4 regions of the Nocardia sp. NPDC058705 genome follow, and region 1 is predicted to be linked to each of the others. Evidence: riboswitches for the same ligand, from Rfam matches in the RefSeq annotation. Region 1 holds a riboswitch; each other region holds the start of a gene.
The links. Region 1 has a riboswitch for S-adenosylmethionine ahead of ACFW6D_RS13975 (AfsA-related hotdog domain-containing protein). Riboswitches for the same ligand answer to the same signal wherever they lie in the genome.
Positions count from the first base shown of each region.

Region 2: another riboswitch for S-adenosylmethionine. It lies ahead of ACFW6D_RS25605 (bifunctional o-acetylhomoserine/o-acetylserine sulfhydrylase); the one in region 1 lies ahead of ACFW6D_RS13975 (AfsA-related hotdog domain-containing protein).
Region 3: another riboswitch for S-adenosylmethionine. It lies ahead of ACFW6D_RS21210 (ABC transporter substrate-binding protein); the one in region 1 lies ahead of ACFW6D_RS13975 (AfsA-related hotdog domain-containing protein).
Region 4: another riboswitch for S-adenosylmethionine. It lies ahead of ACFW6D_RS29465 (aminotransferase class V-fold PLP-dependent enzyme); the one in region 1 lies ahead of ACFW6D_RS13975 (AfsA-related hotdog domain-containing protein).

Region 1 covers NZ_JBHYRN010000009.1:127,243-134,989, forward strand. The annotation lists gene ACFW6D_RS13965 (hypothetical protein) at 1-575, opposite strand, end outside; gene ACFW6D_RS13970 (HAD family hydrolase) at 569-1,282, opposite strand; gene ACFW6D_RS13975 (AfsA-related hotdog domain-containing protein) at 1,345-2,124, opposite strand; SAM riboswitch class IV at 2,138-2,250, opposite strand; gene ACFW6D_RS13980 (SRPBCC family protein) at 2,395-2,847, shown strand; gene ACFW6D_RS13985 (MarR family winged helix-turn-helix transcriptional regulator) at 2,898-3,347, opposite strand; gene ACFW6D_RS13990 (SMP-30/gluconolactonase/LRE family protein) at 3,462-4,394, shown strand; gene ACFW6D_RS13995 (alpha/beta fold hydrolase) at 4,381-5,163, opposite strand; gene ACFW6D_RS14000 (DUF6585 family protein) at 5,440-6,192, shown strand; gene ACFW6D_RS14005 (hypothetical protein) at 6,202-6,546, opposite strand; gene groL (chaperonin GroEL) at 6,635-7,747, opposite strand, start outside.
Region 2 covers NZ_JBHYRN010000027.1:34,157-41,903, reverse strand. The annotation lists gene ACFW6D_RS25620 (oxygenase MpaB family protein) at 1-222, opposite strand, end outside; gene ACFW6D_RS25615 (TetR/AcrR family transcriptional regulator) at 377-1,012, shown strand; gene ACFW6D_RS25610 (homoserine O-acetyltransferase) at 1,016-2,161, opposite strand; gene ACFW6D_RS25605 (bifunctional o-acetylhomoserine/o-acetylserine sulfhydrylase) at 2,158-3,474, opposite strand; SAM riboswitch class IV at 3,555-3,665, opposite strand; gene ACFW6D_RS25600 (TetR family transcriptional regulator) at 3,731-4,450, opposite strand; gene ACFW6D_RS25595 (MFS transporter) at 4,551-6,077, shown strand; gene ACFW6D_RS25590 (NADP-dependent isocitrate dehydrogenase) at 6,349-7,566, shown strand.
Region 3 covers NZ_JBHYRN010000019.1:30,449-38,195, forward strand. The annotation lists gene ACFW6D_RS21185 (dipeptide ABC transporter ATP-binding protein) at 1-965, opposite strand, end outside; gene ACFW6D_RS21190 (ABC transporter permease) at 962-1,858, opposite strand; gene ACFW6D_RS21195 (ABC transporter permease) at 1,851-2,825, opposite strand; gene ACFW6D_RS21200 (ABC transporter substrate-binding protein) at 2,963-4,576, opposite strand; gene ACFW6D_RS21205 (LLM class flavin-dependent oxidoreductase) at 4,573-5,643, opposite strand; partial or broken gene ACFW6D_RS21210 (ABC transporter substrate-binding protein) at 5,672-5,968, opposite strand; SAM riboswitch class I at 6,084-6,176, opposite strand; gene ACFW6D_RS21215 (hypothetical protein) at 6,419-7,132, shown strand; gene ACFW6D_RS21220 (hypothetical protein) at 7,190-7,399, opposite strand; gene ACFW6D_RS21225 (AbrB/MazE/SpoVT family DNA-binding domain-containing protein) at 7,483-7,747, opposite strand, start outside.
Region 4 covers NZ_JBHYRN010000039.1:1,855-9,601, reverse strand. The annotation lists gene ACFW6D_RS29480 (S8 family peptidase) at 1-2,091, opposite strand, end outside; gene ACFW6D_RS29475 (AAA family ATPase) at 2,115-3,245, opposite strand; gene ACFW6D_RS29470 (DUF6183 family protein) at 3,482-4,600, opposite strand; SAM riboswitch class IV at 4,713-4,827, shown strand; gene ACFW6D_RS29465 (aminotransferase class V-fold PLP-dependent enzyme) at 4,869-6,185, shown strand; gene ACFW6D_RS29460 (hypothetical protein) at 6,236-6,493, opposite strand; gene ACFW6D_RS29455 (Uma2 family endonuclease) at 6,504-7,139, opposite strand; gene ACFW6D_RS29450 (flavin reductase family protein) at 7,180-7,647, opposite strand.

The DNA.
Region 1 (7,747 bases):
TCGGGGTTGAGGTCGTGGGAGCGTAAGGACATCACTGTGTAGAGGGAGTCGGGGATCAGGCCGGTGAGTTCGAAGGTGAAGTGGGCGTTGCGTTCGTCGTCGGTGATCGAGACTTCCACTGTGCCGCGGGCTTTCAGCCAGTCGCCGAGGGTGACGGGGGCGGTGAGTTTGCGGCCGTCTTCGGGGCGCAGGTCGGGGATGGGGACTTCGTGGAAGGGGTAGCTGGGGCGGGTGATCGTGGCGGCCGCCGGTAGCTGGTCGGGGGCGAAGACGATGGGATAGTTGTTGGCAGGCAACGGCAAAGGCAATGTGTGCAGAACCAGATCCGCATCGCGCGCCGAGAGTTCTTCCGGCAGTTCGCGAATCACCTTGTAGGGCAGGTTTTCGCCGAAGGCGGGTAGTGGGGTGTCGGCCGCGACCACGGCTCGGCCCCAGCGCCGGACCACCGAGCCGTCAGGACCGGCCTCGTTCAGGAAACCTACGACGATGAAATCACCTGCCGCATCCACGATTTCGCTGGGCGGGTAGAGCGGCCCCTGGGTGGTGGGGGTCAGGTCGTACAGACGCTTCACCATACGGAAGCCACCTTTCGCTCGTCGGAGAATTCGTTGCCGTTCGCGTCGCCGAGGCGGTCGCTCAGGTGCCGCCAGGTGCCGCTGCGCGCGGCCGCCACCAGTTTCGGGTCGGCGCCTCGGTAGGCCGGGTGGGCCACCAGCCAGAGGAACGGCAGGTCGGTGCCGTGATCGCCGTAACCCCAGGTGTCGTCGGCGCTGATGCCGTGCTCGCGCAGGTACTCCACCACCGCCTCTCCCTTGGCCGCGCCGATCATCGGCTCGAGCACCTCCCCGGTGAGCACGCCATCAGCGTCGACCAGCGGTTCGGTGGCGATGATGTGGTCGGCGCCGACCGCGGCTGCCACGGGCGCGATCGCCGGTGCGAACGAACCCGACAGCAGCACCGTGCGGGCCCCGGACTCCCGGTGCGCGCGCAAGGCCCGCACCGCCTCGGCATAGAACGCCGCACCCTCGGCCGCGAACTCGTCGAACCAGCGCTGACCGGCCGCCACCAGCGCGGCGTACTCGACCCCGCGATAGGTCCGGTAGTACTCCCGGTTGATCTCCTCACGCGGCGCACCGGCTTCGGCTCGCGCCTTGAGATCGTCTGCGACACGGGCATATTCGCTCCCGTCGTCACCGTTCTCGGCGAGCCAGAACCGCAGGAACGTGAACATCGACTTCACCGTGATCAAGGTTTCGTCCACGTCGAAAAACGCCACACTCACGTTGTTTCCATTCGGCGTGCTCGGGCGCCCCCGCTCCGCCTCTGTCTCGGGACGGTGATCGCTCACGCCGGCACCCCCAGATACGCGGTGACCGCCTTGGCCGCCTTCGCCCGTTCGATCTGGGCGATTCGGTCGTTGGGCAGTGCGGTGAACTCGATCCGCGAGCCGGCCACGGACTTGCCGAACTGGCGTACGTCGGTTTCGATGACGAACTGCAGTTTGCCCGGATCATCGATCGAGACCGGCGTGAGCTGGGCGTGCAGCGTGGCGGGCAGCGGGAACAGGAACGAGGTGAACCGCAGGTCGACGTTGTTCCACACGATGTAGAAATGCTCCTGCGGCCTGCGCACCCCGTACTCGAGTTCGAACGCGGCAAGGAACAGCTGTCGCACCGCCTCGATCACCACGATGCCCTGCACGTGCTCACCGGTCTGGTGGTCGAGCAGCAGTTCGTTGTCGCTGTCCAGACGCAGATCCGCTTCGAAGGCGTTCTCCTCGATGCGCCGCAGCCCCGCCAGCAGCACATTGGAGTGCTGGTATTTGTGCACATGGTGCCTGCGCGCGGGCTCGGCGATTTCGCCGACCACCCGGACTCGCGCCTGCGGTGCGTGCACGGCTGCCACGTGCTCCAGGTAGTCGAGATCGTGGCGGGTGACGCCCTGGCCCAGGTGAACGGCCAATTCCTGATCGACGAACCGACCGCTGCGCAGCAGCGCCACCAGCCCCGACACGGTGTGCACCCGCTCGTCCGCCGTGATCCCGAGGAAACGGTCGGCCACCACGACGAACGTGGTCGCCACCGTTTCCGGGGCGCGAGTGGCGTCGAGTTGGACTACAGACATGGATAAACCTCCAGAAAGACGCTTACGGCAGGTGAGCCCCACCATCCGGTCGTCACCCGGAGCACCCCGCCGCCACTGGAGGGTTGCCGCCCAGCAAGCCGGGGCTCGATGCTGGAACTCGTGACCGTGCTCCGAAAGGTAAACGGCCGCAATATTTTTGAAAACCGTTCCGACCAGCATGCGAAAAATCCGCCCACGGGCGGAGGTAGGGCACAACGCCGGTGCCTATGCTGAGCGTGACAGTCCGTCACGTATATCCCGGAGGCAACGTTGCCGAACACTCTCGAAGCCAGCATCGACATCGCCGCATCGCCGGAGAAGGTCTGGTCGGTACTGTCCGACCTGAGCCGCATGTCCGAGTTCAGCCCGACGACGGTGAAGATGGTCGCGGTCGGTGGCGTGCGCGAGGGCGCGTTCACCGTCAACCTCAACAAGGTCGGCTGGAAGATCTACCCGACCACCTCGCGGATCGCGCGCTTCGAGCCGAACAAGGCGTTCGCTTTCCGGATGAACGAGAACCGCACGACCTGGACCTACGAACTCTCCCCCACTGCCACCGGCACCCACCTCGTCGAGACCCGCACGGTCGACGCCAAGGGTCTGCCCGGCTGGCTGCAGAAGACGATCAAGGTCGCCATGGGCGGCGAGGAGAAGTTCGAAGCCGATCTGGTTTCGGGCATGGAGCAGACACTGAGCAAGGTGAAGGTCGCCGCCGAGCGCTGACCTGGATATTTCTGAAAGCCCGTCGGAGATCATCCGGCGGGCTTTTTTCGTCACGCCAGGTTGTCGCGGATCTCGTCGAGCGCCTGCGTGCTGCGGGTGAGCAGCTCCCGCACCGCCGCCAGCTCGGCCGCGGTGAACTGCTCGGCCAGGGTGCGCTCCACCGCGACCGCGCGCGTATCGGCGTCGTTCATCACCGCGCGCCCCTCCTCGGTGAGGCGGGTTTCCAGCACGTTCTTGTGCCACTCGTGGGGGGTGCGGTCGACCAAGCCGCGGTCCTGCAGGTTGGTGAGGACGGTGTTCATCGTCGGCGGGGTGACGCCCGCCAGCCTGGCCAAGGCCGCCGCCGAGATGCCGGGGTTCTCCGCGAGGTACATCAGCGCGCTGTACTGCGGGACGGTCAGGCCTGCCGGTTTCAGCGCGGCCGTCTTCGTCGCGATCAGGGCTTGCTCGGCCCGCTTGATGTACGAGCCGAGCCTCTCGGCGGCGGGCATGGACGTCATGCGTGCATGGTATCCGCCCATCACTCCATAACCCCATTGACGATCATAACGACTCTAATCTAGGTTAGTGCCGATCGATTGATGTTCTTCGTTACATAACCGAGAGGCTTCACCATGTTGCGAACCGTCGCCGTTGCCGCCGCCTGCCTGGCCATCGCCGCATGCGGGACCTCGTCCGCCGCACCCAGGCTGAGCACTGCCTACGAGCTACCCGGCAACGCCGTCTATCCCGAGGGAATCGGCCTGGATCCGCGCAACGGGGACACTTACGTCGGGTCGTTCGCCGATGGTTCGGTGTATCGCGCGAGCGCCGACGCCGCACGCGCCGAGGTCTTCCTGCCCGCGGGTGCCGATGGCAGGAAGACGGCGAACGGGATTAAGGTCGATTCGAGTGGTCGGCTGTGGGTGATCGATTCCGGTGTGGGAGTGAGTGTTTACGACACCGATTCGCGTGCGCTGCTCGCTCGGTTCGAAGTGCCGGGTGCTGCACCACGTTTCGTCAACGATCTGGACTTCGGCGGCGACGGGACCGCGTACTTGACCGACAGTGTTCGCAATGTCGTCTACAAAGCCGTAATCGGCAGCAGCGAATTGACCGTCGCCTACGACCTGACCTCGACGGCCCGCGATCCACAGGCGTTCGCGCTCAATGGCATTGCGGCCGATCGGGACGGTCGATATCTGATCGTCGTCGCGATGTCAGCAGCCGAGCTGTATCGCATCGACCTCACCGGTGGCGCGGAGCCCATCCGCAAAATGGCACTGAGCGGCGGTGATGCGAAGAACGGCGACGGGTTGGAGTTGCGCGACAACACGCTGTGGATAGTCCACAACAAGGACAACACCATCAGCCGCTGGACACTCACCGACAACGGCGCAACCGCAACCCGCGCAGGCGAATTCCACGATCCCGCACTGAATATTCCTACGACGATGGTGCATTCCGGCGATCGAGCACTTGTCGTGTCGTCGCAATTCGACAAGGGCGGGCCGCTGGGTCAGGGCACGCCGGGAACCTTCGTGGTCTCGGCGGTCAGCGGGTTCTAGCGATGAATTCACTGAGGACGGAGACGAATTCGTCTGGTTGCTCCACCTGCGGTGAATGGCCCGCGTGTTCGACGAGATGGGTTTGCGCGCCGGCGGCGGCGAAGCGGGCGAGGGTTTCGGTGCTGTCGTAGAGGTGGTCGTGGCGGCCGTGGACGGCGAGGACGGGTTGGAAGAGGGCTTGGGCGCGGGTGTCGAGGGGTGCCGCGGCGAAGTCGTCGGCCCGGGCGCCGACCGCGTAGGCGAGGCCGGCGGGCAGGGTGGCACGGAAGTCTCGGACCAGGGCGTCTGCCAGGCCAGGTGCCGAGTCATAGCGGAAGCGGGGTGCGAATCCGGGGCGGCTGCTGAGGCGGATCAGCGGGCCGGGCGTCCAGCGTTGGGCCAGGCGAACCGCCCACGGGCGGACAACCCACCTCGCAGCCGCCGGGATGCTCGCGGCCTGATAGTCCGGGGCCTGGCCGACGACCACGACGCGGGCCACCCGGCTCGAAGTGGCGGCGGCGAGTTCCAGGGCGATCTCGGCGCCGAAGGAGTGCCCGACCACCGTCACATCGGTGAGGTCCAGGTCGTCGATGAGTGCGGTGAGCGGGGCGGTGCGGGCCGCGGCGCTGAAGTCGCCGTCGGCGCCCAACTCCTGCATGTCGACCCGGATCACCCGGAATTCGGGTGTCATTCGCTCGGCGACCCCCGCGAACCAGTCGACCGAACCCGGGATGCCGTGGATGCACACGATCGCGGGTGCGGTGGGCTCGCCTTCGTCCAGAAACAACACGTCAACCACACTAGAGCAGGGTCGCCGAACCGACCGCGCGCGATTTTCGCAGGTAGACATGACTATCACGGCCGACGGCACGCGTGGAAGCGGGTTCCGCATCGCCCACACGGCCACTCGAGACCATTACCCCCGGTCGCGGCCAGGATTTCCGAACCGTACCGGTGGCAATATCGCGCCGGTTCGCATACGCTTCGCCGCGGATGAATACGCCTCATGGAGGGACGAGTGATCACTCCGAACAGGCCGGAGGACGTAGCCGAAAGTCGGCACACAGTGCCGTTGACGCAGTTGATACACCTGATGGCGGAGTATCAGCACCTCGGCGCGCACCGTGACACCTTTCTCGCTACCCCCGCCGACGACGCTTTCGTACGCGGCTGCGGCATCGTCGCGGGCTGCATCGCGACCATCGGCGTCATCGTGGCCGCCGTCGGCGCGTGGCAGGGCGGTATCACGCTGCTGGTGATCGCCGCCGCGCCCGTGCTGCTCGCGCTGCGCCGCGGGGTGATCAACCGGCAGAACCGCGCCGCCCGCATCGACCTGTTCGACCACGGCGTCACCGTGTATCGCTCGGGGCAGCGGGTGTCCGGATTCCGTTGGGACAGCACCGAAGTGCGTCAGCACGAGATCCCGTTCCACGACACCACCCCCGTCACCTACCTGCTGGAACTGTCCGGCCCCAACGGTGTACAGGCGACCATCGACGACGAGGGTTTCGCCCGCGCCCGCGAATGGGCCCGCGCCATCCAATCCGCCGTCACCGCAACCCAACTCCCCGTCGCGGTAGCCGCCATCGACAACGGCGAAACAGTCGCATTCGGCGACCTGGCCCTTTCCTTGGACGCCCTCACCTACCGCGCCCAAGACCTCCCCTGGGAAGACATCCAACTCATCGACGCACGCAGCGGCCACATCCGCATCAAACTCGCAGGCGTCTGGATGTCCCTCGGCCCCGTCAGCACCATCCCCAACTTCTACATCTTCAACGAACTGGCCGAACGCCTCCGCCTCACTCCGGTGGGGTGAGACACCCGCCTACTCGTCCGATGGCGGCGCGACCTGCTTCTTCGCCAAGTCGCGGATGGCAGAACAACCTATCCACAACATCACCGCACCGATGATCACCCGCACCGAGTCCAGCGTGTTGTTGATCATTCGCACGTCCGCGTAGTTCGCGTAGCCGTACTTCGACATCCCGCACGCGTTATCCCCCGGGGCCATGTCGTAGCTGGTGAAATTCAGGACCAGCGGACTCCAGTCATGACAGGTGACCGTGCGGTCAGCCAGATCGAGCAGACCCGACAGAATCACCCAGCCGCAAATTGTCCCCATCAGTACACAGAACAACCAGTACTTGCGGACCGCCTGAACGATCGCCATGTTCATTCCCCTGTTTTCATGCCGAAGGCCGGCCCACCGTGTGGTGGACCGGCCTTCGCGACTTGCGTTGGGCTAGCTGATCAGCGGATCAGAAGTCCATGCCGCCCATGCCGCCGGTGGGGTCGCCCGCGGGGGCGGACTTCTCCGGCTTGTCGGCGACGACTGCCTCGGTGGTGAGGAAGAGCGCGGCGATGGAGGCCGCGTTCTGCAGGGCCGAACGGGTGACCTTGACCGGGTCGGCAACGCCGGCGGCCAGCAGGTTCTCGTAGACACCGGTGTCGGCGTTCAGGCCTTCGCCCTCGGGGAGGTTGGAGACCTTCTCGGCCACGACGCCGGGCTCGAGGCCCGCGTTGAAGGCGATCTGCTTGAGCGGAGCCGACAGCGCGACGCGCACGATGTTGACACCGGTCGCCTCGTCAGCGGTCAGGCCGCTGAAGCCGTCGAGCGCGGGGGCGGCCTGCAGCAGCGCGACGCCACCACCGGCAACGATGCCCTCTTCGACGGCGGCCTTGGCGTTACGCACGGCATCTTCGATGCGGTGCTTGCGCTCCTTGAGCTCGACCTCGGTAGCGGCACCGGCCTTGATCACCGCGACGCCGCCGGCCAGCTTGGCCAGACGTTCCTGCAGCTTCTCACGGTCGTAATCCGAATCCGAGGACTCGATCTCGGCGCGGATCTGCTGCACGCGGCCCTTGATGGCCTCCGCGTCGCCGGCACCCTCGACGATGGTGGTCTCGTCCTTGGTGATGACGACCTTGCGCGCGGTGCCGAGCAGCTCGAGACCAGCGGTCTCCAGCGAAAGACCGACCTCTTCGCTGATGACCTCGCCACCGGTGAGGATGGCGATGTCGGCCAGCTGGGCCTTGCGACGGTCACCGAAGCCCGGCGCCTTGACGGCAACGGACTTGAAGGTGCCACGGATCTTGTTCACGACCAGGGTCGACAGGGCTTCACCCTCGACGTCCTCGGCGATGATCAGCAGCGGCTTGCCGGCCTGGATGACCTTCTCCAGCAGCGGCAGCAGGTCCTTCACGGTCGAGATCTTCGACGCGACCAGCAGGATGTACGGATCCTCGAGGACCGCTTCCTGACGCTCGGGATCGGTCACGAAGTAACCGGAGATGTAGCCCTTGTCGAAGCGCATGCCCTCGGTGAGCTCCAGCTGGAGCCCGAAGGTGTTGCTCTCCTCGACGGTGATGAC
Region 2 (7,747 bases), on a different contig from region 1:
TACGAAATAGGACAGCGTGTGGTCGAGCCGGGTCGCGGGATTGTCGTAGATGCCCTGCGAATCGGCGACCGCGGCGGTCAGGAACGGATCGAAGTGTTCGAGGGTGACTGCGCGCTGGAAGCCGATCAGCGCGGTCGGCGAGCCCCACACCTTCCAGCTGGGGGAGTCGGGCCCGAAGAACCCGTAGTCGTCGCGGCGCAGGGTGGACGCATCGAAAGCCATTGCACATGCTCCTTTGCAGTGCCGAGGTCAGACCTCGCAAATGAATACAACACCACCGTAGCAATTGCTCGAAGTGAATACAACGGTTGCGTAGGATTTGCGTCAGCAGGTCGGCCCCGGAGTATCGTCGGCGGAGAGAAAGGCAGGTGAGCGCGTGACCGCGACGCAGGATCAACGACCGCGACGCCGCTATGCCCCGCGACTGCCGCCGCAGGAACGTCGCGCGCAACTGCTCGACGCCGCGTTCACCGTGCTGGGGCGGATGGAACTGCACGAGCTGAGCATGGAGGCTGTCGCGCAGGAGGCCGGTGTCGGAAAACCGGTGCTGTACACGGTGTTCAAGACCCGTGCCGAACTGGTCGAAGCACTGCTGGAACGCGAACGCGAACGCGGCCTGGACCAGATCGCCGACACGTTGCCTGCGGATCTGCTCGGCGCCGACCCGGTGACTGCCGCCTCGTCGACGGTGGAGGCATTCGTCGGTGTGGCACTGCAGAATCCGACCCGCTGGCGGCTGATCCTCGCCACACCCGCGAGCGCGCCCGACGAATACCGTGCGGCCCTTCGCGCTTCGCGCAAAGACATCGTGGAGCGCGCGGAATCACTTGTCAGCATGGGTGTTTCACTGTCGCCACGCTGGTCGGACATGGACGCCGAGCTACTGGCGAACTCGGTGCTCACCGTCGCCGAAATGCTCGGTCGGATGGCCGTCAGCGACCCGGAAAAGTATCCGCGCGAACGACTTCAGGCCTACGTCCGCTCGATCGTCACCCTGCTGACGGGACCGTGAACCTCAGCGGTTCTCCCGCGCCAAGCGCATGGTCTCGGTGAGCAGCTTCGACACCGCTGCGGCTTCGGTGAGGAACCCATCGTGCCCGTCGCGCGAATGCACGATCTCCAAACCCGCACAGCCGGGCAGGCCTTCGGCCAACTCGGCCTGAGTGTTCAAGGGGTACAGGCGATCCGAGTCCACGCCGCCCACCACACACGGCACCGACGTCGACGCCAGCGCGGCAGTGACACCACCGCGCCCGCGACCCACATCGTGACGATTCATGGCCTCGCTGAGCAGCACATAGGTGGCCGGATCGAACCGCTGACACAGCTTTTCGGCCTGGTGCTCGAGGTAGCTCTGCACCGCGTAACGCCCGCCGGTCCACGGATCCTCCTCGCCCTGAGGACGATTGGTGAAGCGGTGGTCCAGCTCGCCTTCGGTGCGGTAGGTCAGGTGCGCGATGCGCCGGGCCAGGCCCATGCCGGTCATCGGCGCGCGGCCGGTGCCGTGATAGTCGCCGCCCTGCCAGTCCGGATCGGCCGTGATCACAGCCATCTGGGTGGTCTGGGTGCCGATCTGATCGGCCGTGGCACGAGCGCCGACGGCGAGGATCAGCGCCGCCGAGACCCGCTCGGGCAGACCGATGATCCACTCGAGCACCCGCATACCGCCCATCGAACCACCGACCACCGCGCCGAGCCGCTCGATCCCGAGCACCTCGAACAACTGCGCCTCGGCCTGCACCTGATCACGGATGGTCAGCGCGGGAAAGCGTGCACCCCAAGGCTTTCCGTCGGCCGCGAGCGAGGACGGACCGGTGCTGCCCTTGCAGCCGCCCAGCACGTTGGTGGCGATCACACACCACTCGTCGGTGTCGATCGGCGCACCGGGCCCGACCATGCCCTCCCACCAACCGGGTGCCCCGTCGGGCCCACCGACGACATGGGAGTCGCCGGTGAGCGCGTGTTCGACGAGCACCACATTGTCCAGTGCGGGGGAGAGCTCACCCCAGCGTTGCACCGCCAGCCGCACATCGGGAACAACGGCGCCGTTCTCCAGCGCCACCTCCCCGATGGCGACCACGCCGACTCGCCCGTCCGGCGGTGGCAACAGGTCCACCCCGGTTCCGGGTCGGGCGATCGGCGATTCGGTGCTCACGGTCACGTCGTCGCCGCCGCGAACCCGGCCCGCAGATCGGCCAGAATGTCGTCGATTCCCTCGATGCCCACCGCGAGCCTGACCAGGCCGGGAGTCACACCGGCCGCCAGCTGCTCGTCGGGCGTCAACTGCGAGTGCGTGGTCGACGCCGGATGAATCACGAGGGAACGCACATCACCGATGTTAGCTACATGGCTGTGCAGGCTGAGCGCGTCCACGAACTTCTTGCCCGCATCGACACCGCCCGCCAGCTCGAACGCCACGATCGCGCCCGCGCCCTTCGGCGCCAGCTCCTTGGCCCGCGCGTACCAGGGCGAGGACTCGAGGCCCGCGTAGAACACCGCGTCGACGCCCGGCTGCTCGGCGACGAACTTCGCGACCGTCTCGGCATTGCTGACATGCCGTTCCACCCGCAAACTCAGCGTCTCGATGCCCTGGGCGATGAGGAACGCGTTGAACGGTGAGACTGCGGCGCCCAGGTCGCGCAGCAGCTGCACGCGCGCCTTCAACGCGAACGCGGGCGCGCCCAGATCGGCGAACACCGCACCGTGATAGCTCGGATCGGGCTCGGTGAAACCGGGGTAGCGCGAGTTGCCGTCGGCGTCGCGCACGGTCCAGTCGAACGTGCCGCCGTCGACGATCACGCCCGCAACGGCCGCGCCGTGCCCACCCAGGTACTTCGTCGCCGAATGCACGACGATGTCGGCGCCGTGGGCCAGCGGCTGGATCAGGTACGGGGTCGCGACGGTGTTGTCGACGATCAGCGGCAGGCCGTTCGCGTGCGCCACACCGGCGATGCCGGGAATGTCGAACACCGCGCTGCTCGGGTTGGCGATGGTCTCGCCGTAGAACGCCTTGGTGTTCGGCTGGATCGCGGCTTCCCACTGCGCGAGATCATCGGGGTCCTCGACGAACGAGACCGTGATCCCCAGCTTGGGCAGCGAATAGTGGAAGAGGTTGTAGGTGCCGCCGTAGAGGTGCGGGCTGGACACGATGTGGTCGCCCGCGCTCGCCAGGTTCAGGATCGCGTAGGTCTCCGCGGCCTGGCCCGAGGCCAGCAGCAGCGCCGCGACGCCACCTTCGAGGGCGGCCACGCGCTGCTCCACCGCGTCCTGGGTGGGGTTCATGATCCGGGTGTAGATGTTGCCCGGCTCGGCGAGACCGAACAGCGCGGCGGCGTGATCGGTGTCGCGGAAGGCGTACGAGGTGGTCTGGTAGATCGGCAGGGCCCGCGCGCCGGTGGCGGCGTCGGGTGCCTGGCCCGAGTGGATCTGCTTGGTCTCGAAGGACCAGTTCTCGGGCAGGAAAGAATCAGTCATGTCGTGCTCCAGTGGGTGTTCGCCGGGGATCTCGTCAGTTGGGTCGGATCGACGGGTAACAACACATGGGTGCCTCCTGAAATGCGCGCTTGCTCTCGACTTTCGAGAGCCCGGTCATCACCCGGAGCACCCCACCGCAGCTGGAGGGTTGCCGACCAGCGAGCCGGGGCTTGGCGCTGGTACTCATGACCTTGGGCGTCATGTTAACCGGACATCTCCCACACGCGGAAACTTCCCCCGCATTTCCCGCCGAAGATCACTCGGTGAGCGGTGTGCCGAGGCCGGGCGTGTCGTCGGCCGGTGCGCCGCAGACGTAGCGCAGGCCGTGATAGGCGCGCAGGATCGCGTCACGGGTCACCCGCACGGCCGCCTGGGGCGTCGAATGCAGCAGCGCTTCCTCCACATCGGCCATCGAGATGTGACACAGCATCTGCCAGGTCCCCGCCACCAGCCGGACCATGAAGTCGTCCGGTGTCGTGCCCATGCGATCCGCGAGCTGCGCGCACACCGCCACATTCTTCTTTTCCGCGTATTCCAGCGCTCGCGCGTTCACCGCCTGGCTGGCGCGCATGATCCGCTGCATCTGCAGGAACTGGCGCAGGAAACGAACGCCGTCGGCGCCCACTTCGGCGTGGATCACCTGCAGGTAGGCCCCGCACAGCGCCTGTAGTTCGTTGCCGGGGGGCTGGGCGCGCAGCGCGGCCGCGACGGTGACCCCGAAGTCGTCGATCGGGGCGAGCACGATGTCTTCCTTGAGCGGGAAGTACCGGTTGACGGTGCGCGGCGACACGTCGGCGCCCGCGGCGATCTGCTCGACCGTCGTCGCGTCGAAGCCCTGCGTTTCGCACAGGTCGAGCCCGATCGCGACGATCGCCGCTTTGGTCTGCAGCTTCTTGCGTTCGCGCAGGCCCAGCGGCGCCTCGCCAGCCGGTTCGGCGGTCCGGTCAACGCTGATCGGAGGGGTCGAATCCAGCATGTCGCCAGTCTACCCCGCTGCCGGTTCCATCTGTCGAGACCTGCCAATTGGCGCAGTCAGACATTTTTCTCTTGACGCCAATTGTCGCATGGTGCCAGTATTGAGCGAACTGATCGAGCGACGAGGAGTCCTGGTGACCGGCACCGAAATACAAGCGAAACATGTTGATAATCAACAGAATTCGATGCGGTGGTGGGCGCTGATCGTGCTCTCCGCCGCCCAGTTGATGGTGGTGCTCGATGCCACCGTGATCACGATCGCCCTGCCGTATGCCCAGCGTGACCTCGGCATCAGCGAGGGTGACAAGCAGTGGGCGATCACCGCCTACACCCTGATCTTCGGCGGCCTGCTGCTGCTCGGCGGACGGATGGCCGACTATCTGGGGCGGCGCCGGATCTTCCTGATCGGGCTGGTCGGCTTCGCCGCCGCGTCGGCACTGGCCGGACTCGCGCAGACCGGCGCGCAACTGTTCGTCGGTCGCGGTCTGCAAGGTGCGTTCGCCGCCCTGCTCGCGCCCGCGGCACTGTCGCTGCTGTCGGTGATCTTCACCGACGTGCAGGAGCGGGCCCGCGCGTTCGCGGTGTTCGCCGGGATCACCGCGGGCGGTATCGCGTTCGGTCTGATCGTCGGCGGCGCGCTCACCGAGTTCGCCTCGTGGCGGTGGACGCTGCTGATGAACACCCCGATCGCGCTCATCGCGGTGGCCGGTGCGCTGGCGGTGATCGTGCGCGATGTCCCGGTGCCGCGGACCGGCGGCTACGACCTGCCCGGCGCCGTCACGGTGACCTTCGGTTTGATTTCGATCGTCTACGGATTCAGTCGCGCGGCCGAGGACGGCTGGCTGACCGGCAGCACCCTCGGACTGCTCGGCGTCGGCTTCGCGCTGTTGATCGCCTTCGTCGTCATCGAGGCGCGCTCGGCGAATCCGCTACTGCCGCTGCGTATTCCGGGTGAGATCAACCGCGGCGGGGCCTTGATCGCGGCGCTGCTCATCCCCATCGCGATGTTCGCCATGTTCTTGTTCCTGAGCTTCTACTACCAGAACACTCTCGGCTATTCGCCGCTGAAAGCCGGCATCGCGTTCCTGCCGTTCCCGGTGGGTATCGGCATCGCGGCGGGCATCACCAGTTCGTTGATGCCCAAGTTCGGGCCGCGTCCGCTGATGGTGGTCGGCGCGCTGCTCGGCGTCGCCGGGCTGGTGTGGCTGGCGCAGCTGAGCTACGGCGACGGATACGCGGCGAGCGTGCTCGGACCGCAATTGCTGATGGCGCTCGGCATGGGGCCGCTGTTCGTGGGAATGCAGGCCGTCGCGCTGCACCAGGTAGCCGACGAGGACTCCGGGGTGGCCAGCGCGCTGCTCAATGCCGCCCAGCAGATCGGCGGCGCGGTCGGCACCGCCCTGCTCACCACGTTGTCGGTGCAGGCGGCCAAGAGCTACGCGACCGACAACCCGACCGTCGACCACCTCGTCGAACGCGCCTCCATCTACAGCTATGACGTGGCCTTCTATATCGGCGCCGGCTTCTTCCTTGTCGCGGCGGTGGTGATCGCCGCGATGATCCGCGACAAGCCTGAGAACCTGATCGAAGGCGACGAACACGCGCACGCGATTCCGGTCGCCGTCTGAGTTCGATCAACCGGTCCCGCGCAGCCAACTCGGCCGCGCGGGACCGTTCGCGCGTGATGGGTAAAGTGAAGGCTCCTCGCGCGCGTATCGCACAGTTCGCCCTCCCCTCGCGGTGAGGTGACACCTAGCAGTACGCTCGTCATGTTTGCACCACAACGTCCCGCAACCACCGCGGGGCATATACGGTTTGTTGGAATAGCTGGGGTCCGCTCACAAGCGTGTTCGCCTGGCCGTGCAATAAGGGCACCCACCGAGGAGGACACGAAGATCCATGTCCAAGATCAAGGTTGAAGGCACCGTTGTAGAACTCGACGGCGACGAGATGACCCGGATCATCTGGCAGTTCATCAAGGACAAGCTGATCCATCCCTATCTCGACGTGAACCTCGAGTACTACGACCTCGGTATCGAGTACCGCGACAAGACAGACGACCAGGTCACGGTCGACGCGGCCAACGCCATCAAGAAGTACGGCGTCGGCGTCAAGTGCGCCACCATCACCCCCGACGAAGCGCGGGTGACAGAGTTCGGCCTCAAGAAGATGTGGCGCTCGCCCAACGGCACCATCCGAAACATCCTGGGTGGCACCATCTTCCGTGCGCCGATCATCATCTCCAACGTGCCACGCCTGGTGCCCGGCTGGACCAAGCCGATCATCATCGGCCGTCACGCCTTCGGCGACCAGTACCGCGCCACCGACTTCAAGGTCTACGAAGCGGGCACCGTCACGCTCACCTTCACGCCCGAAGACGGCAGCGAGCCGATCGTGCACGAGGTCGTGAAGATGCCCGAAGACGGCGGTGTCGTCATGGGTATGTACAACTTCAAGAAGTCGATCGAAGACTTCGCGCGGGCCTCGTTCAACTACGGCCTGCAGCAGAACTACCCGGTGTACCTCTCCACGAAGAACACCATCCTCAAGGCCTACGACGGCATGTTCAAAGACACCTTCGAGGAAGTCTTCGAGGCCGAGTTCAAGGCCGAGTTCGACGCGGCGGGCCTCACCTACGAGCACCGCCTCATCGACGACATGGTCGCCTCCTCCATGAAATGGGAGGGCGGCTACGTCTGGGCCTGCAAGAACTACGACGGCGACGTGCAGTCCGACACCGTGGCCCAGGGCTTCGGCTCGCTCGGCCTGATGACCTCGGTGCTGCTCACCCCGGACGGCAAGACCTGCGAGGCCGAGGCCGCACACGGCACGGTCACCCGGCACTACCGTCAGCACCAGCAGGGCAAGCCGACCTCGACCAACCCGATCGCGTCGATCTTCGCGTGGACGCGTGGGCTCGAGCACCGCGGCAAGCTGGACAACACCCCCGAGGTGATCGGCTTCGCGCAGGCGCTCGAGGATGTGGTCATCAAGACCGTCGAGGGTGGTCAGATGACGAAGGACCTCGCTGCGCTCGTCGGCGGGGACCAGGGTTACCTGAGCACCGAGGAATTCCTGGGTGCGCTCGATGTGAACCTGGCTCGTGCTCTGCGATAAAGCTCACGCCCCGCGATGATCCGCGGCGGCATACCCTTGTAGGGGAAGGGGCGCTAGCACCAATCCGGTGCTAGCGCCCTTTGCTTTGTTCCCAGTCGATACGTAAGGACATGGGTAACTCACCGGGTACCGGCTGACTGGTCTCGGCGTTGCCGGTGGCCGCCGACATCACATTCCCACG
Region 3 (7,747 bases), on a different contig from region 1:
GACTTGCCTGAGCCGGATTCGCCTACCAGCGCAAGGGTTTCGCCACGGTCGAGACTGAACTCGACGTCGTCGACGGCGGTGATGGTGCCCGATCCCGCATGGAATCGTTTGTGCAAGGCGCGAACTGACAGCAAAGGTGCTTCCGCTCTGGATCGCAGGGGCCGGAACTCGGTAGGGGACAGGGCGGGCGAGGCTGCCAACAGTCGCTGGGTGTAGGGCTGTGCCGGGTGGTGCAGAACCTGTGCGGTGGCACCGGATTCGACGACCCGGCCGTGTTCGAGCACCACCAGCCGGTCGGCCCGCTCGGCGGCGACGGCCAGGTCGTGGGTGATCAGCAGGACCGCAGTCCCCCGCGCGGCGGTGCGTTCGGCCAGCCGGTCCAGGACCTGCCGCGCAACTGTCGCGTCGAGCGCGCTGGTGGGTTCGTCGGCGATGATCAGCTCTGGCCCGCAGGCCAGTGCGATGGCGATCAGCACTCGCTGTCGCTGCCCACCGGACAACTCGTGCGGGTACTGCCTGGCCCGAACCTCCGGGCGGTCCAGCCCGACTTCCTCGAGCAGATCCAGAGCCTGCAGCGCGGCCCCGCGCCGGTCGGCCAGCCGATGTACGAGCAGGGCCTCCGCCACCTGATCGCCCACCCGCAGTACCGGATTCAGCGAAAGGCCAGGATCCTGCGGGACGAACCCCACCCGTGCGCCCCGCAGTCGCCGCAACGTCTTCTCGTCGTCGGGATCGACCTGCTCGCCGCCGAATTCGATCCGGCCCGAGGTGATGTGCGCCGACGCACCGAGGAGCCCGATCACCGCGTGCGCCAACGTGGACTTCCCCGAGCCGGACTCCCCGACGAGGGCGACGACCTCCCCGCGGGCCACCGTGACCGACACACCATCGAGTGCGGTGACAGCGCCCGCGCCGACCCGGTAGTCGATGTGCAAGTCGTCGACTCGAAGCAGAGGAACGCTCATCGTGACGTGGTCCTTCCTGCGAAGCGGCCGAGACGCTGGGCCGACAGCACCACGGCGACGATGACCAGACCGGGCAAGGTGGTCAGCCACCAGGCGGAGGCGAGGAAATTGCGGCCCTCCGAAATCAGCGAACCCCATTCGGGGGTAGGCGGTTTGGTGCCGTAACCGAGGAAACTGAGTGAGGACACCGCCAGCACCGCTATGCCGAATTCGACTGCGGCCAAGGCGAGTACGGGCTGGAACGAATTGGGCATGATGTGCCGGACGAGCACCGCGTACCAGCGCACCCCAGATGCGTGCGCGGCCTCGACATAGGGCGCGTGCCGCACCCGCAACACCTCCGAACGCATCACCCGCGCGAAGTTCGCGATCAACGACACACCCACGGCGACAGCCACATTGCGGGTGCCGAAGCCGAGCGCGGTGACCAGTGCCAGCGCGAGCAACAGCGACGGAATCGACAGCAGCACATCGACAACCCGCATGATCGCGGTGTCGACGATGCCGCCCGCCGCGCCGGACAGCAGCCCGAGCGCCGATCCGACGACCAGGGCGATCCCGACCGCGGTGAGCGTGGCGGTGAGCGAGAGCCCCGCACCGTGGACCATGCGCGTGTACAGGTCGCGCCCGAGATTGTCGGTGCCGAACCAGTGCGCCGCGCTGGGCGCCTGGAATTTCTCCGCGGGCACCCCGGTCAGCGGATCACCGGAGGCGAACACCGACGGCGTCACCGCCCACCCGACGGCGAGCACGAGCACTACACCGGCGAGCACGAGTCCGAGATGTCCGCGCGTCCAGCGGAGAAGTTGGGCACCGCGAAACCCGCGCGCGGAGCCGGATGTCGAGGCGGGTCGATCAGCGACTGCCTCACGTCGAACAAGAACGTCAACCATGGTCGCTCCCTTCGGTATCGGTGGTGCGAGTCCGAGTAGGTTGGCGCGTTCCGGTGATGCGCGGATCGAGCAGCGGGTAGAGCAGATCGACCGCCAGATTCACCGCCACGAAGATCAGCGCCGAGAGCAGCACCACCCCTTGGACGACGGGGATGTCCTGATTGAGCACCGAAGTCTGGGTGAGCCTGCCGACGCCCGCCCGGGCGAACACCGACTCCACCACCACCGACCCGGCCAGCATGGTGCCCACCAGCACCCCGGCGATGGTGAACGCGGGCACGCTCGCCAGCCGGGCGATATGGCGGCGCTGCACCCACCACCGCGATGCCCCCTTGGCCAGCGCCACCTCCGTGAACGGCTGCCGCCAGGTCTGTTCCAGCCCGGCGGCCAGCACCTGGGCCAGCACCGCACCGATCGGCAGCGCCAGCGTCAGCGCGGGCAGCAGGGTGCCGCGTAGTCCGGTGCCGCCGAAGGCTGGGAACCAGTGCAGGCGGAACGAGAACAGTTGCAGCAGGAGCAGGCCGGTCCAGAACGTCGGTACCGAAACGCCCAGTGGGGGAAGCGCGCTCAGTGTGTTGCGCAACCACGGTCGCCGTGTGTAGGTGGCGGCGAAGGCCAGTACTGTCCCGCCGATGATCGCGAAAAGCAGTGCGAGAGCGGTTAGTCCGAGCGTTGACGGCAGCGCGTCAGCGAGAGCTTCGGTCACCGGCTGACCGGTGTTGATGGAACGGCCGAGATCGCCGGTGACGGCATTGCCCAGCGCGGTCACGTATTGCTCCCACAGCGGCTTGTCCAACCCGTAGCGAGCTTGCATCTCGGCGACCGCCGCCTGGTCGACCGGCGTGCCGGTGCCAGCGCTGTCGGCCGCCATCGACACCGGATCCGCGGGGAGCAGGTACAGCACCACGAACGAGATCGTGAATGCCGCCCACAACACCCAGATCGCCTGCAATACACGCGAACCCAGGTATCGAGCAGTGCCACTGCCTGCCGAGTTCGTGCGGCCCGGACTGAGGCGTGGAACGACGCGCCGACCCTGGAGACCGCCGCGAACACCTCCACTCGCCGCGCGCCCGTCCCGTGAATCCCCGTCCGAGGCGCTCATCAGTGCCCGCTCAACCAGGTGTCGAAGAACTGCAGTCGAGCCGAGGCCTCGAACTTCAGATCCTGCGTATGCGAGGCTGCGCCGATCGCCTGGGACAGCTCGATCGTGGGGATGGAGAGCCCGTTGGCGAGGATCAACCGCTGCGCGGTTTTGATCAGTTCCGCTCGTGCTGCGGGATCGCTGGTGGCCAGCTGCTTGTCGAGAGCCTCATCGAGCTCCGGAATCGGGCCCCGCGCATTGAGATTGCGTCCGGTCAGGGAAAACGACGTGCGCAAGATGTCGCCGTCGGCGCGGGTGTTGTTGCCGTAATTCGAATCGAAGTCCTTGGCGTTCTGCCGCGCCGTCCACTCCGGCGTCGACACCAGGTCGAGCTTCAGTTCGACGCCCACCTGTCGCAACTGCTGCTGCACCAATTCCAGGATCGCCTGATTGCCCGCGAAAACCTGGCTGAAGGTCACCGAAAAGCTCAGCCGCTCACCGGCTTTTGTCCTGATGCCGTCGGGGCCGGGTACCCAGCCGGCCTGCTCGAGGATCGACTTCGCCTTGGCCGGGTCGTAGGCCAGTTCGGCCGACAGATCCGTGTAGCCGGGGGTCGTCGCGGCCAAGCTCGAGGTGGCGGTTCTGAACTGTGGGCCGAGGACGGTGTCGACGAGCTGCTGGCGATCCAGTGCGGGGAGTAGCGCTTGGCGCACCGCTGGATCTCGCAGCGGGCCACGAGTCACATTGAGGGAGAAGCCGAACGGAGTGCCCGGGTTGGAGGTGGACAGCACCCGGCCGCCGGTCGCTTCGATCTGCGGTGCGTCCTGTGGCAGTGCGTCGCTGATCGCGTCGAGCTGGCCCGATGCCAGGCTGCCGGTGCGCACCCCGGATTCCGGAACGACGGTGAACTCGATCCGATCCAGGTAGGCCTCACCCTTGTGTGCGAAAACGGCTGAACCCCAGTGGTATCCGGCACGCTTGGCCAGTGTGGCGGAGGTGTCCTGCTTCCACTCGGCGTAGGTGAACGGTCCGCTGCCGATGGTGTCACCAGCGCAGCGAGCCTCCGATGGTCTGGCATTGGTCGACTGGCTCAGGATGCCGAGCTGCGATGTCGAGGAGGCCTGGAGGAACTGCGCGTTGGGCTGACTGAATTCGACTCGGGCGGTGAGCTTGTCGACGGCCGTGGTGCCGACATAGTTGGTGAGATAGCTCGCACCGAGCGGAGCCTTCGCCCCGCCGAGTTCGATCACCGCGTCGAAGGTGTCGCGCACCGAGTCGGCGGTCAGCGGGGTTCCGTCGCTGAAGCTCACCCCGTCGGCCAGCTTGAACGTGAAGACCTTCGAGTCCGGGCTGACCTCCCAGCTTTCGGCCAGCCACGGCGTGATGGCCCCGGTCTTCGGATCCTGGTCGGTCAGCGAATCGACGATCTGGCGGGTCACATAGATGGTCTGGTTCGAGCCGGCCTGCGCCGGATCCGAGCAGGTGGGCGCCTGCGAGAGCCCGTAGCGCAGAGTGCCGCCGGGCTGCGGCGGACCGGCCTGGCCGCCCTGATCGCCGGTGCCGCTCCCGCACGCCACCACAGTGGTCGCGGCGGCGAACACACCGGCGAACGCGGAGAGACGATGTCGAATCACGAGGTAACTCCAGACAATTGGCGACCTGCGGCCAGCGGACGGCTCGGAATGCGGCGGCGCAGCTCGGGCGCCACCTCGGCCTGGAACAGCTCGAGACTGCCCAGGTAGTCGGCTTCGGTGCGGCCGTCGCGTTCGGCGGACAGGTGGATCACCTCGTGCCCGAACTGCTCGTGATAACGGCCGACCTTGTCGATCACCTGCTCCGCACTACCGACCAGCGCCGACGATCGGGCGATGAAATCTTCGACGGTCTCGAACACGACCGGATTGCCGACCTTGCGCTGCAAGGCGGTCCGTGCCTCGTAGAGCGGCCGGAACACCTCGACGGCCTCCTGCGAGGTCCGCGCGACATGGAAACCCGCCGTGCCCGCCCCGACCAAGGCGTCAGCCGGGTTGTGACCGTAGTGCGCCCACTGTTCGCGATAGTGGCGGATCAGCTCGGCATACGGCTCGATCGGATGGGTGACATTCGCCGAGAACACCGGATCACCGTGGCGCGCGGCCAGTTCCACCGACTCCCGGCTCGTCGCACTGCCGTGCCAGATCCGCACGCGCGGCTGCAACGGTCGCGGGAGCGCCTTGGCCGCGGTGAGTGACGGCCGAAATTGGCCCGACCACGTCACCTCCTCGCTGTCCCACAGCGCCCGAAAGAGTTCGTACCCTTCACGATTGCGCTCCCACTGGTCCTCGGTGGTGACGTGATAGAGCTGCGCTTGCGCCGCCCCGTTGCCCTTGCCGATGATCAGCTCGAGCCTGCCCTCGGACAGGTTGTCGAGCGTGGAGTAGTCCTCGAACGCGCGCACCGGATCGAGCAGGCTCAAGGTGGTGACCGCGGTGAACAGGCTGATCCGCGTGGTGACCGCGGCGATATGGCTCAGTACCACCGGGGGAGCGCCGGACAGGAACGGGTCCTCGTGCCGCTCACCGACCGCGAATCCGTCGTAACCGAATTCTTCGGCGCGCCTTGCCTGTTCGATCACTTCGTGCAGGCCGTCACGCGTTGTCGGGACCACACCGGTGACCGGGTCGGGCACCCGGGTGATCAGTGTCATCAGCAGGAATTTCATGCCCGTGCTCCTGATCTCTCGAACGAACTCATGCGGCGGGCTTCTTCGGCAGACCGGGCGGGTTGATGCGCGACTCGGTGACCTTCTCCGAATCCAGCCCCCAGCGATCGGGGACCTTCTGATAGCTGCCGTCGGCGATGGCATCGACGAGGGCCTTGTGGACGGCGGTGTTGAGGCCGCTGTTCTTCTTGGTGAGCACCGCGATCTCGCCTTGCAGGGCGTCACCGGCACCGGAAAAGGTGGCGATGAGCTTGGTTTCGCCTGTGGTCGTCGAGTGATAGACACCGGACGGGTTCGGCCCGAGGTAGCCGTCGAGGCGCTTGGAGGGTGCCAGGAACCGGCGATCCGGGGGAGGTCGTCGGCGGCACCAGCGGGCGGAGCATCGCCCAGCGGGGCGGTCTCGACGCCGGAGACAGTGGACGCGGTCAGCACGAAAAACTCCTCCATCGATCCCGGCAGAAGCACCCGCACCCTCGAAGGGCGGGTTGCTGCGACGTCGTAGAGCCGGGTCTCTCGGTCGCTCTGGATGGTTGTGCTCGCCTGCCTCGCGGCCCGAGCTGAATCAGCATGTGACACAGGTGTCGTGGTCGCAACGGTAGAAATCAGCGTGAGCGCAGGGGTTGGAACCGGCCGCCGGGGCAGCCACAATTGCCCCGGTTCGGTTCGCTGGGAGATTGCGACGCGCCGAACCCCCGGTTACTTCACCTTGCCCGATTCACCCATCGCACGCGGTAGCGTCGGCCTTCTCTGCGTCGATGAGGAGTACGTCGTGAACATGGGGCGTCGTTCCACCACACTGACCGCGCTGACGGCCTGCGCCGCCGCGTTGCTGCTGACCGCGCCGTCGGCCACCGCTGAACCGGCCGCGCCGGTGACGCCCGCCGTCACCAGGGACGCGCCGAACGCCACTCCAGCCGCGGGCCCGGGCGACCTGCTCGGCGCCTACCGGACCGTCGTCGAGACGCTGAAAGCCATGGGTATTCAGCCGTTCCTCTATCCGACGGTTGCGGCGAACTGCACCGGTGACGGCGCGGGGCTCGTCCCGGCGGTCGCGGGTGCGGTGCCGGGTCCGTGGCCGACGAACACGCTGCCCACTCCGGGACTCGACCTGTCCGCGGTGAAGTCCGGGCAGACGTTGTTCACGTTCCTGCCCTATGGACTCGCTCCCGACACTGCTGCTACGAAGACCTCCGGGATGCAGGTGGCGTGGCTCAATATCAGCACCGGACGGGGTGGGATGGCTTCGATGGGGCCCATTGCCGACCTCGTTCGGGCGATGGTTCCGCCCGAGGTTCCTGTAGAACTGCGGCCGCTGGCTGAAAACGCGATTCGCGACTTTCTCTTCGCCGCTGTTCCCGTCGGTGGTGTGCGTGCGGTGCCTGTGGACACTGGGCGTGGCACTGTGCTGGCTGCCGTCTTCGGAACCACTGACAACGCGGGGCGGTCGTGCTTCTTCTTTCCGACCGTCGGCATCACTGAGGTTCCTTGAAACCTGCCGGGCGCCGTCCGCTCGGTTGAGGTACCCGCCGTGGCAACAGTCGTTCGCTTATGGAGCGGTGAAGATGTCGTGGGTGCCTATTCGCCGCCAGATCACATGGGCCTCACCCGTCGTCACCGAGTCGCCGTAACTGAACGTCGCGCGCCCGTCAGGCGCCCACGTCATCTCCCAGATGTTGTCGTAGCCCTTCATCTTCTTGACGCGCAGTCCAGGGCGGAACCCGGCTCCGGCGCGCAGATCTTCGACCAGGATCGACACCGATCGTAGGAAGGCTACTTGCTGATCGCGAGTCAACTTTTGCCAATCTCGGGTGAAGAGCGTCAACCAGGCATAGGTGGGCATCAGTGCCGCTCGGGCTGGATCTCGGCCAGGTCGATGCCTGCGGAGGCAGCCAGTCCTCGCAAGAACGAGTCACCATCTTCGAAGACCTCGTGCGGGACGCCCGCGGCCAGTTCCTGGTCAGCTTCTTGCTCTTTGCGCTGCCATTCCGGGGTAAAGAACCATGCCTGATCGACCGGGATCGACCGATAGCCGCGCACCGTGACATCACCAGCCTCGTTGACCGTGAATTCCAGTTCGTCATCCTCGCGAACATGCAGCACGGCA
Region 4 (7,747 bases), on a different contig from region 1:
AGTGATCACCATCGAATAGCGGATCGGCTGCGCGGTCGCGGTGGAGTGACCCGATTCCCTGGCGTTGTGGTGGATGTCGAAGACCGGGTTGCGCAGGCTGTGCACGCGCTTGCTCCGCTCGGCGTGCAGCACCGTGTCCCACTTGTGCGAGTTGCGACGCAGGACGGCCTCGGGATCGAGTTCGTTGGCGCGGAAGAACGGGGCCGAATCGGGGTGGATTCTGGTGGGCTCGGCGAATTTCTCGTCGTGGGGGCGGAAGGTGACGTCGAGACCGCTGCGGGTGTAGCTGCCGGGGTCGGCGGGGTCGACCGGTGTGGCGTAGACGAGCGTGGCTCGAATCCTGACCATGCCCGCCGGCAGCGCCGCCGGGAGCGGGATATGGGCGCGCAGGTACTTCGCCGGGGTCAGTTCGCCCTGGTAGAGGACCCGGGCTTCGCCGTCGCCGCACAGGACCATGTCGGCCAGGGTGGCGGCGATGCGACCATGGCCGGAGTCGGAATCGGGTGAGCTGGTGCGTCTTTCGGCAGTGTGGACGAGCAGGGCCTTCAGATCGAGAGCGCCGAGTTTCGGGCCGAACAGGGTGCGTGCGCCGAGTGCCGCGCGCAGTGCCATCGGGGCGGCGAAGCTGGTACCGGAGTCCGGGACGGCAATGCCGTCGGGGCCGACGACGTGGAAGGGCTCGTGATCGCTGCCGCCGAACGCGAGCAGGTCGGGTTTCACGGTGCCAGGGGAGCGGCCGGGCCCGATCGCGGAGTAGGACGCCCTGTTCCATTGCGCACCAACGCGATCCGATGAGCCGATTGCCAAAGCGTTGACGCTGTCGGCCGGAACCTGCACGCGCGCATTGCCACTGGGGCGATCGGCTTCGCCGTTGTTGCCGACGGCGATGGTCGCCAGGGTGGTGCCGTCGCTGAGGTAGTCGTCCCAGAAGGCGGTCCAGGCGTGTACCTCGTCGTCCTCGATCGGCAGTTCGGGTCCGATGCTGACGTTGACGAACTCGTACTTTCGTTGGCGCAGTACGGAATCGATGCGTTCGATCGCGGCGTACAGCTCGCACTGGTCGTCGTCGGTGTCCTCGTCGAGTACCTGGTAGTGGTCGATGTAGCCGTACGGGACCGGCACCGGGTGGACCGGATCGACACTGCCGAACAGCAGCGCCGAGGTGACGCGGTGGCCGTGGTCGAGGTAGTTGCGCTGGGGTGCGGCGCTGTCGGCGAAGGTGTGGGCGTCTACCCAGCGGGCCAGTGGGGTGGTGGCGGGGAGGCCACCGTCGAAGACTGCGATGGTGAGTTCGTGGTCGGTCGGTTCGGCGGTCGGCAAGATCGGCCGGAAGGTGGAAAGCCGCGTCTTGGTGGATATGTCGCGTCCGAGTTGGGTTCGCATGCGCGGCATCCGGCGGATCACCCTGGTGAACGAGTAGCCTGCGAGCGCGGCGATGGCGGCATGGGTGCCGGTGACCGGGACGAAGGCGAGGCCGCCGTTGTCGAGTCTGCGGTCGATCGCCACGTCGAGGTCGAGATCGCGGGAGAAATCGAGCAGACCCTGCAGGGCGATATCGCGGTCGGAGTGCAGGACCAATTCGGCGACGGTCTCCGAATTACGCGGTGCCGCTGTAAGTCTCAGACGGTCGTCGGGGTTGTTGAGCCGGAATTCCTCGAGGCAGACGATGCCGTTCTCGGCGCTGCCCAGCGGTACGCCGGCGCCGATTCTCGCAGTGAGCAACTGCAGATTCACGCGAGTCGTAGCCAGGAACAGCAGCGTGCTCGCCCGCGGCGTGCCGTGCTCCGGTGTGATCGCCACCGGCCTGCTACCCAGCGGATCCAGCTGCAGTGACGTGAGAAGCCGTGTGGGGTAACCGCTTTTGGACAGGTACTGCGGATGCAGGGTGACCGCCGTGACGGTCTCGTCTTCCGGACAGGCCGTTTTCGGCAACGCGTCCGCACTCGCGGTCGCCGCGTTCAGCATCGGCGCGAGCCGGGCCCGCGCCTGTGCCACGGTGTACGGCGGCTGCGGCGAACCGCCGGATCTGCTGGGGGAGATGGGCGCGGTGAGCCGCTCACCGAACCCGATCAGAAATCGCGGTCCCGCCACCCGAAATCCCCCCAGCTGCCACGTTATTCCCGTCGATGGGTGAAGCCACGGATGGTGTCACGCGAGACCCCCGTGAGCGCACTGATCTGCCGCTGAGACAAGCCTGACACGCCCGTCAGCGTCTGGGCGAGCCGTAACCGATCCGTTTTGGGAAGTTCAGCTACTAGTCGTGCGGAATGCTCGGCCATCAAGCCGGGCAGTAGCTGGTCCTCCAGCACGCAACGTCTGCGCAACCGCAGCATCGTTCGCTCGATATCGTTGAACGACAACCCCTTCGACGCGAGCGCGACCGCATCCACCGCACCGTCGGGCAGTGGCTGTCCGGCGAACCGGCGGATCGCCTCGCAGCGTTGCTCGGCCTCGGGCAGCGCGAATTCCACACTCACATCGAAACGCCGCCACACGGCCGGGTCGAGCAGGTCGGCATGGTTGGTCGCGCCGATGACGAGGCCCGCACCGGTCGGCCAGTCGTCGATCTGCTGCAGCAGCACGGTGACCAGGCGCTTCAGCTCGCCCACATCACGATCGTCATCGCGCCGTTTGGCGATGGCGTCGAGTTCGTCGAGCAGCAGCACGCACGGCCGCTGCTTGGCGTAGTCGATGGCGTGGCGCAGGTTGGTGCCGGTTTTGCCGAGCAGGCTGCTCATGATGGTCGCCAGGTCGAGGACCACCAGCGGCAGCTCCAGCTGATGGGCCAGCCACGCCGCGGCCATCGTCTTGCCGACGCCGGGCGGGCCGACGAACAGCAGGCTGCGCGCCGGGGTGAGGTCGGCGGCGGCCAGCCGGTCGGCTTGCTTGCGCTCATCGACGATCTGGGTGAGCACGTCGTAGGTCTCGGCGGCCAGGATCGGCACTTCGACAGTGGCGCCGGGTGCGATCACCCGAACCAACGGCAGCCGACTGTCGCCGTCTACCGGAATCGGCGTATCCACCTCAGCGCGAAGGGGATTGGCGCGAGTGGGGTTCTGGCGCAGCAGCGCGATCAACGCATCGGCCAACTCGGGACTTGCATGCCGGTGTCGCCGCGCGGCCCGCCGCACGAACATCGCGACATCCTGCTCACGCCCCGCCAACGCCAACCTCGCCAGGTGGACGAATTCATCGGGCAGATCAGCGCTCACGTCCGCCGAAGTGGAGCTCAAGGCGTATGACATGGTCTTCTTCCGATCTGATACGTGGACTGTTTTCGCTTCACTCGATCGTACGGCGTCCATCGCGGGCAAAGTTCACCCCTTGTGTACCGGTTTGACATCGGACCCCACCCGCAGCGCCACATTGATCTGCCGAGCCCTCAGCGCAGCAATTCCCTTCGTCGGATGCTAGTTCCGCCGGCCCCCCTCATGGGCGATTCCCGCCGCGTCGGGCGTGCCTCACCGCGCGAACGCGCCGGTCAGTCGGTGTCGGTGGCAGCGAGGATCGACAGGGCGGGTTCGGGGGTCAGTGCGACGATGCCGATATCCCAGGCGACGCGCTCGAACCATGCGGTATCGGCCTCGAAGGTGAACCAGTGGCAGTCCCGCGCGAGGCGGGTGACATGGTCGATGGTGTCGAATTCTGTTGCACCACACAGTGCCCCGAGCGAACGCCAGGCGCGCAGACGGCCGTAGGCCGCGCCTTCGCCGTGGTTGTAGGCGCCGCCGTTGGCCGCCGCGGCGAACAGCATCGACCAGACCTGCCCGGGTGTGGACGGGGTGACCACGAGGTCGGTCGCCGACGGGTGCCGGGCGTGTAGGCACTCCAGCGACAAGGTGTCCATGAGGGCCGCCGTCGTCGCCGGGTCGGGGACGCTGCCGAGTGCGAAGGTCCGAGATTCGATGCGCCCGTTGGATTCTCGCTTCCAGTTCGCGACAGCCTGCGCGAGTCGGTCCGCGACCGCGGGGTGGGTAGTTTCCTTGGCGCGGGGGAGGGCGAGTCGAGTGCGTCTGCTCAGCGCGGGGGAGGTGTCGGCACTGAACGGCAGGCCGACGCTCGAACCGTGCTGGCTGAATTGGCGCAGCGCGAGCCCGTGCTCGAAGGGTGTGCGTTCGAACGGCAGCACGCGCAGCGGATGACCTGACCAGTGCGCCGAATTCGCCCACCGCACGAGCCCGTCGTGGTCGGCCACCGTGACGCCGCGCAGGATCAACTCCTGCAGCAAACAGGCACGCAGCTCGTCCGCGATCGGCCCGATCAGACCGGCTTGACCGAACGCGGCGACGGCCTCGTCCGCTTCCAGCGATCCGGCCAGCTTCGCCGCTATCCGGCCCGCCCGGCTCTTCTCCGGCTTCGTCGCCGCGAGCACCCGGAGCGCGGCCCCGGCCCTCTCCGGTGCGGAGGCGTGGAGCAATGTGCCGACGCAATCCTCGACAATCCAATTACCGGCACCGTAGGCCGTGGCCGCCGCTCGGCCGAGCGACACGGCGAACTCGAGATCGCCTGCGCCAACACTACTTTCGATCCGCTCCCGGATGTCGCGATAATCGTCGCGCTGCGGGAACTCGCGAATGATCTGTTCGATCTCGACGTGCACGAGCCCAGCGTACGCATCTGCCGTGCCGAGGCAATCGAAGTTCGGCGCGGTAGGAGGCCACTTCCGCCGGGGTAGTTGACAGGCCGCGAGGTCATCTGTCACTCTCGTTGCAGGTCACGAGTACCAGCGTTCAGCCCCGGCTTGCTGGTCGGCAACCCTCCTCCGCGGTGGGGTGCTCCGGGTGACGACCAGGCTGACGTCCGAATTGGGCGCGGCAAGCGCGGGCCAACTCTTGTGGAGCGGGTCCCTGAGCCGACGGGATTTCGTCATGACTGCTGTAATCGACCCCACCTGTGCCATCGCCGCCGTTTCCGGTGCCGACCTGCAGGTTCCGCTCGTTCAGGGCGGCACCAGCTCCTACGCCAACTTCGACTACGCCGCGAGTGCGCCCGCGTTGAAGCAGGTCACCGACCGGATTTCGCAGTTGCTGCCGTTCTACGCCAGCGTGCACCGGGGTGCGGGGTATGCCTCGCGGATCTCGACCGAGTGCTACGAGGCCTCGCGTGGGTCGGTTGCCCGGTTCCTCGATGCCGACGACGACCAGGTGGTGGTGTTCACGCGCAACACCACCGATTCGCTGAACCTGCTGGCCGGGTGCGTGCCAGGGGAGACGGTGGTGCTCGATATCGAACATCACGCCAACTTCCTGCCGTGGACCGAGCACGGTCGCCGGGTGGTGCGGGCCGGTGCGACTGTCGAGGAGACGATTCAGCGGGTCGTCGCCGAGTTGTGCAGCAAGCCGGCCGCGCTGCTCGCGGTGACCGGGGCATCCAACGTCACCGGTGAGGTGCTGCCGCTGGAACGGCTCGCGACCATCGCCCACCTGTGTGGTGCGCGGATTCTCGTCGACGCCGCGCAGCTGGCTCCGCATCGACGGATCTCCTTGCGCGAGACCGGGATCGACTACCTCGCGTTCTCCGGGCACAAGCTGTACGCGCCGTTCGGCTCGGGTGTGCTCGTCGGGCGGCGTGACTGGCTGGACCAGGGTGAGCCCTACCTTGCCGGTGGTGGCGCCGTGCGCAATGTCGGTGTGTCGGAAGTGGAATGGGCTTGCGCGCCGCAGCGGCACGAGGGCGGTTCGCCGAATGTGTTGGGCGCGGCCGCGATTGCCGCAGCCTGTGACGCACTCGCCGCCATCGATCCCGCCGAACTCGTTGCGCACGAACGCTTCCTGGCCGATCGTCTCCGCGACGGCCTGTCCGCGATCCCCGGCGTCGACCTGGTCACCATCTGGTCCGACAGCCCCGACTGTGTCGGCATCGTCGCCTTCACTATCGCCGACTACGCCCCCGGCCAGGTAGCCGCCTACCTCTCCGCCGAACACGCCATCGGCGTCCGCGACGGCCGTTTCTGCGCCCACCCCCTCCTCGCGAGCCTCGGCCTCGACGCCGCCCTGCGTGCCAGCATCGGCCTCGGCACCACCGCCGCCGACGTAGACCGCCTGATCGAAGCCGTCGCCACCCTGGTCGCCAACGGTCCCACCTGGGCCTACGCCGCCACCGACGGCCACTGGAACCCCACCCCCGAAACCCGACCCCTCACCGCCGCCTCCCCCGAAGGCGCGGCCCCCTGCTTGATCGGCTGACCGCCGTCTCGTTCCGCTGTCAACCGCCTGTGCTGTGGAAGTTGGCGGGACTATCCGGCCGCCTCGACCGCGTAGACGACATCGCCTACGCGGATGTGCTGGGAGATCGTGTCCGAGAAGGTGAGCGCGACCTTGGCTCCCGGGCAGAGTAGCTCGATCGCTTGCAGGACCCCGCTCGCGAGGACCTCATCTGCACGTCGGAGTTCGACGGCCGCCCCGACAGTGAAGTTGTCGGTCGTGTCGCCGACTACCGACGGATTCGCTTTGAAGCTGACGGGGTAGACACCTGTCACACGGAACTCGCTCATGGAGACGGTCTCAGGCGAGGTCGGCGTCGAGGACATCCCAGGTGATGGTGACATCGAGTGGGTCCGAGACGGCGATCGCGATGGGGTTGTGGGAGCGGAAGCGGGTGTCGGCGGAGATGTAGACGCCTGCGGTATTGAGGCGGAGGATTTCGATGGACTTCACGCGGCCGTCGTTGTTCTCCATGCGGACGATCCAGTACTGCTCGATGCCGAGTCGCGCGTATTCCGCTCGCTTGTCCACACAATCGGCGGTGACAGTCGCTGGTGAGACCACCTCGACGACCAGGAGGGCGTCGCCCGCGGTCGGCTTGGTCTTCCACTTGTCGCGGGGGTCTTCGACGCAGCGATACACGATGGCGTCGGGGCGGCGGAAGTTGAACGGGACCTCGGAGACCAGCATGTCGAGTTCGCCGCTGGCCTTCAGACACGGTTGACCGGAATCGCGCTTCCGGATCGCTTCTCGCAGAGACTGTTTGATCGCGTCGGCGATGGCGATGTGATTCGGCGATGGTGAGTCGCAGTGCACGACCAAGCCGTCTTTGACCTCGATCACCCGAGAGAGGTCTTCCGGCATCGCAAGATAGGTGTCCAGGTCGATTCCCGGGACACCGCCGCGCAACCACGACCAGTCGTATGCCTCGCTCACTGGATCAACACTAGCCTTCGAGCGCGGTTTGCCTGTTCGATCAGGTATCGAGGGCTGTCGGGCGGTGGTATTTGCCGTTGTAGTACAGCAGGGGGGCTGCTGAGGGGGAGTCTTCGGTTTGGTCGTGGACTCGGGTTACCAGGCCTACGGCCAGGGTGTGGTCGCCGAGGTCGATGAGTTTGTGGATGGTGGTGCGCAGCCAGATGGGGGTGCCGTGCAGGACCGGTTCGCCGGTGTCGAGGGTGGTCCACAGGGAGCGGTCGGTGAAGCGGTCGGCGGCGGTGCGGGAGAAGCGGTCGGCGATGTGGCGTTGGTGTTCGCCGAGGAAGTGGATGACCGCCGAATCGGCGGCGCGCAATGCGTCGATGCTCGATGAGGTGTGGGCGATGTTGAACGACACCAGCGGCGGTTCGAGGGAGAGGGAGGCGAAGGAGGTGGCGGTGAAACCCACCGGCCCGGTCTCCGCGCCGAGGGTCACCACGGTGACGCCGGCCGGGTAGTGCCGCATGGAGGCCCGATACTGCTCAGCGGTGATCCCGCTCAGGTCGTCGGGGACCACGAGTCCGGTCTCGGAAGGTTGCACATCGCCCACCGCCCCAACTTACGCC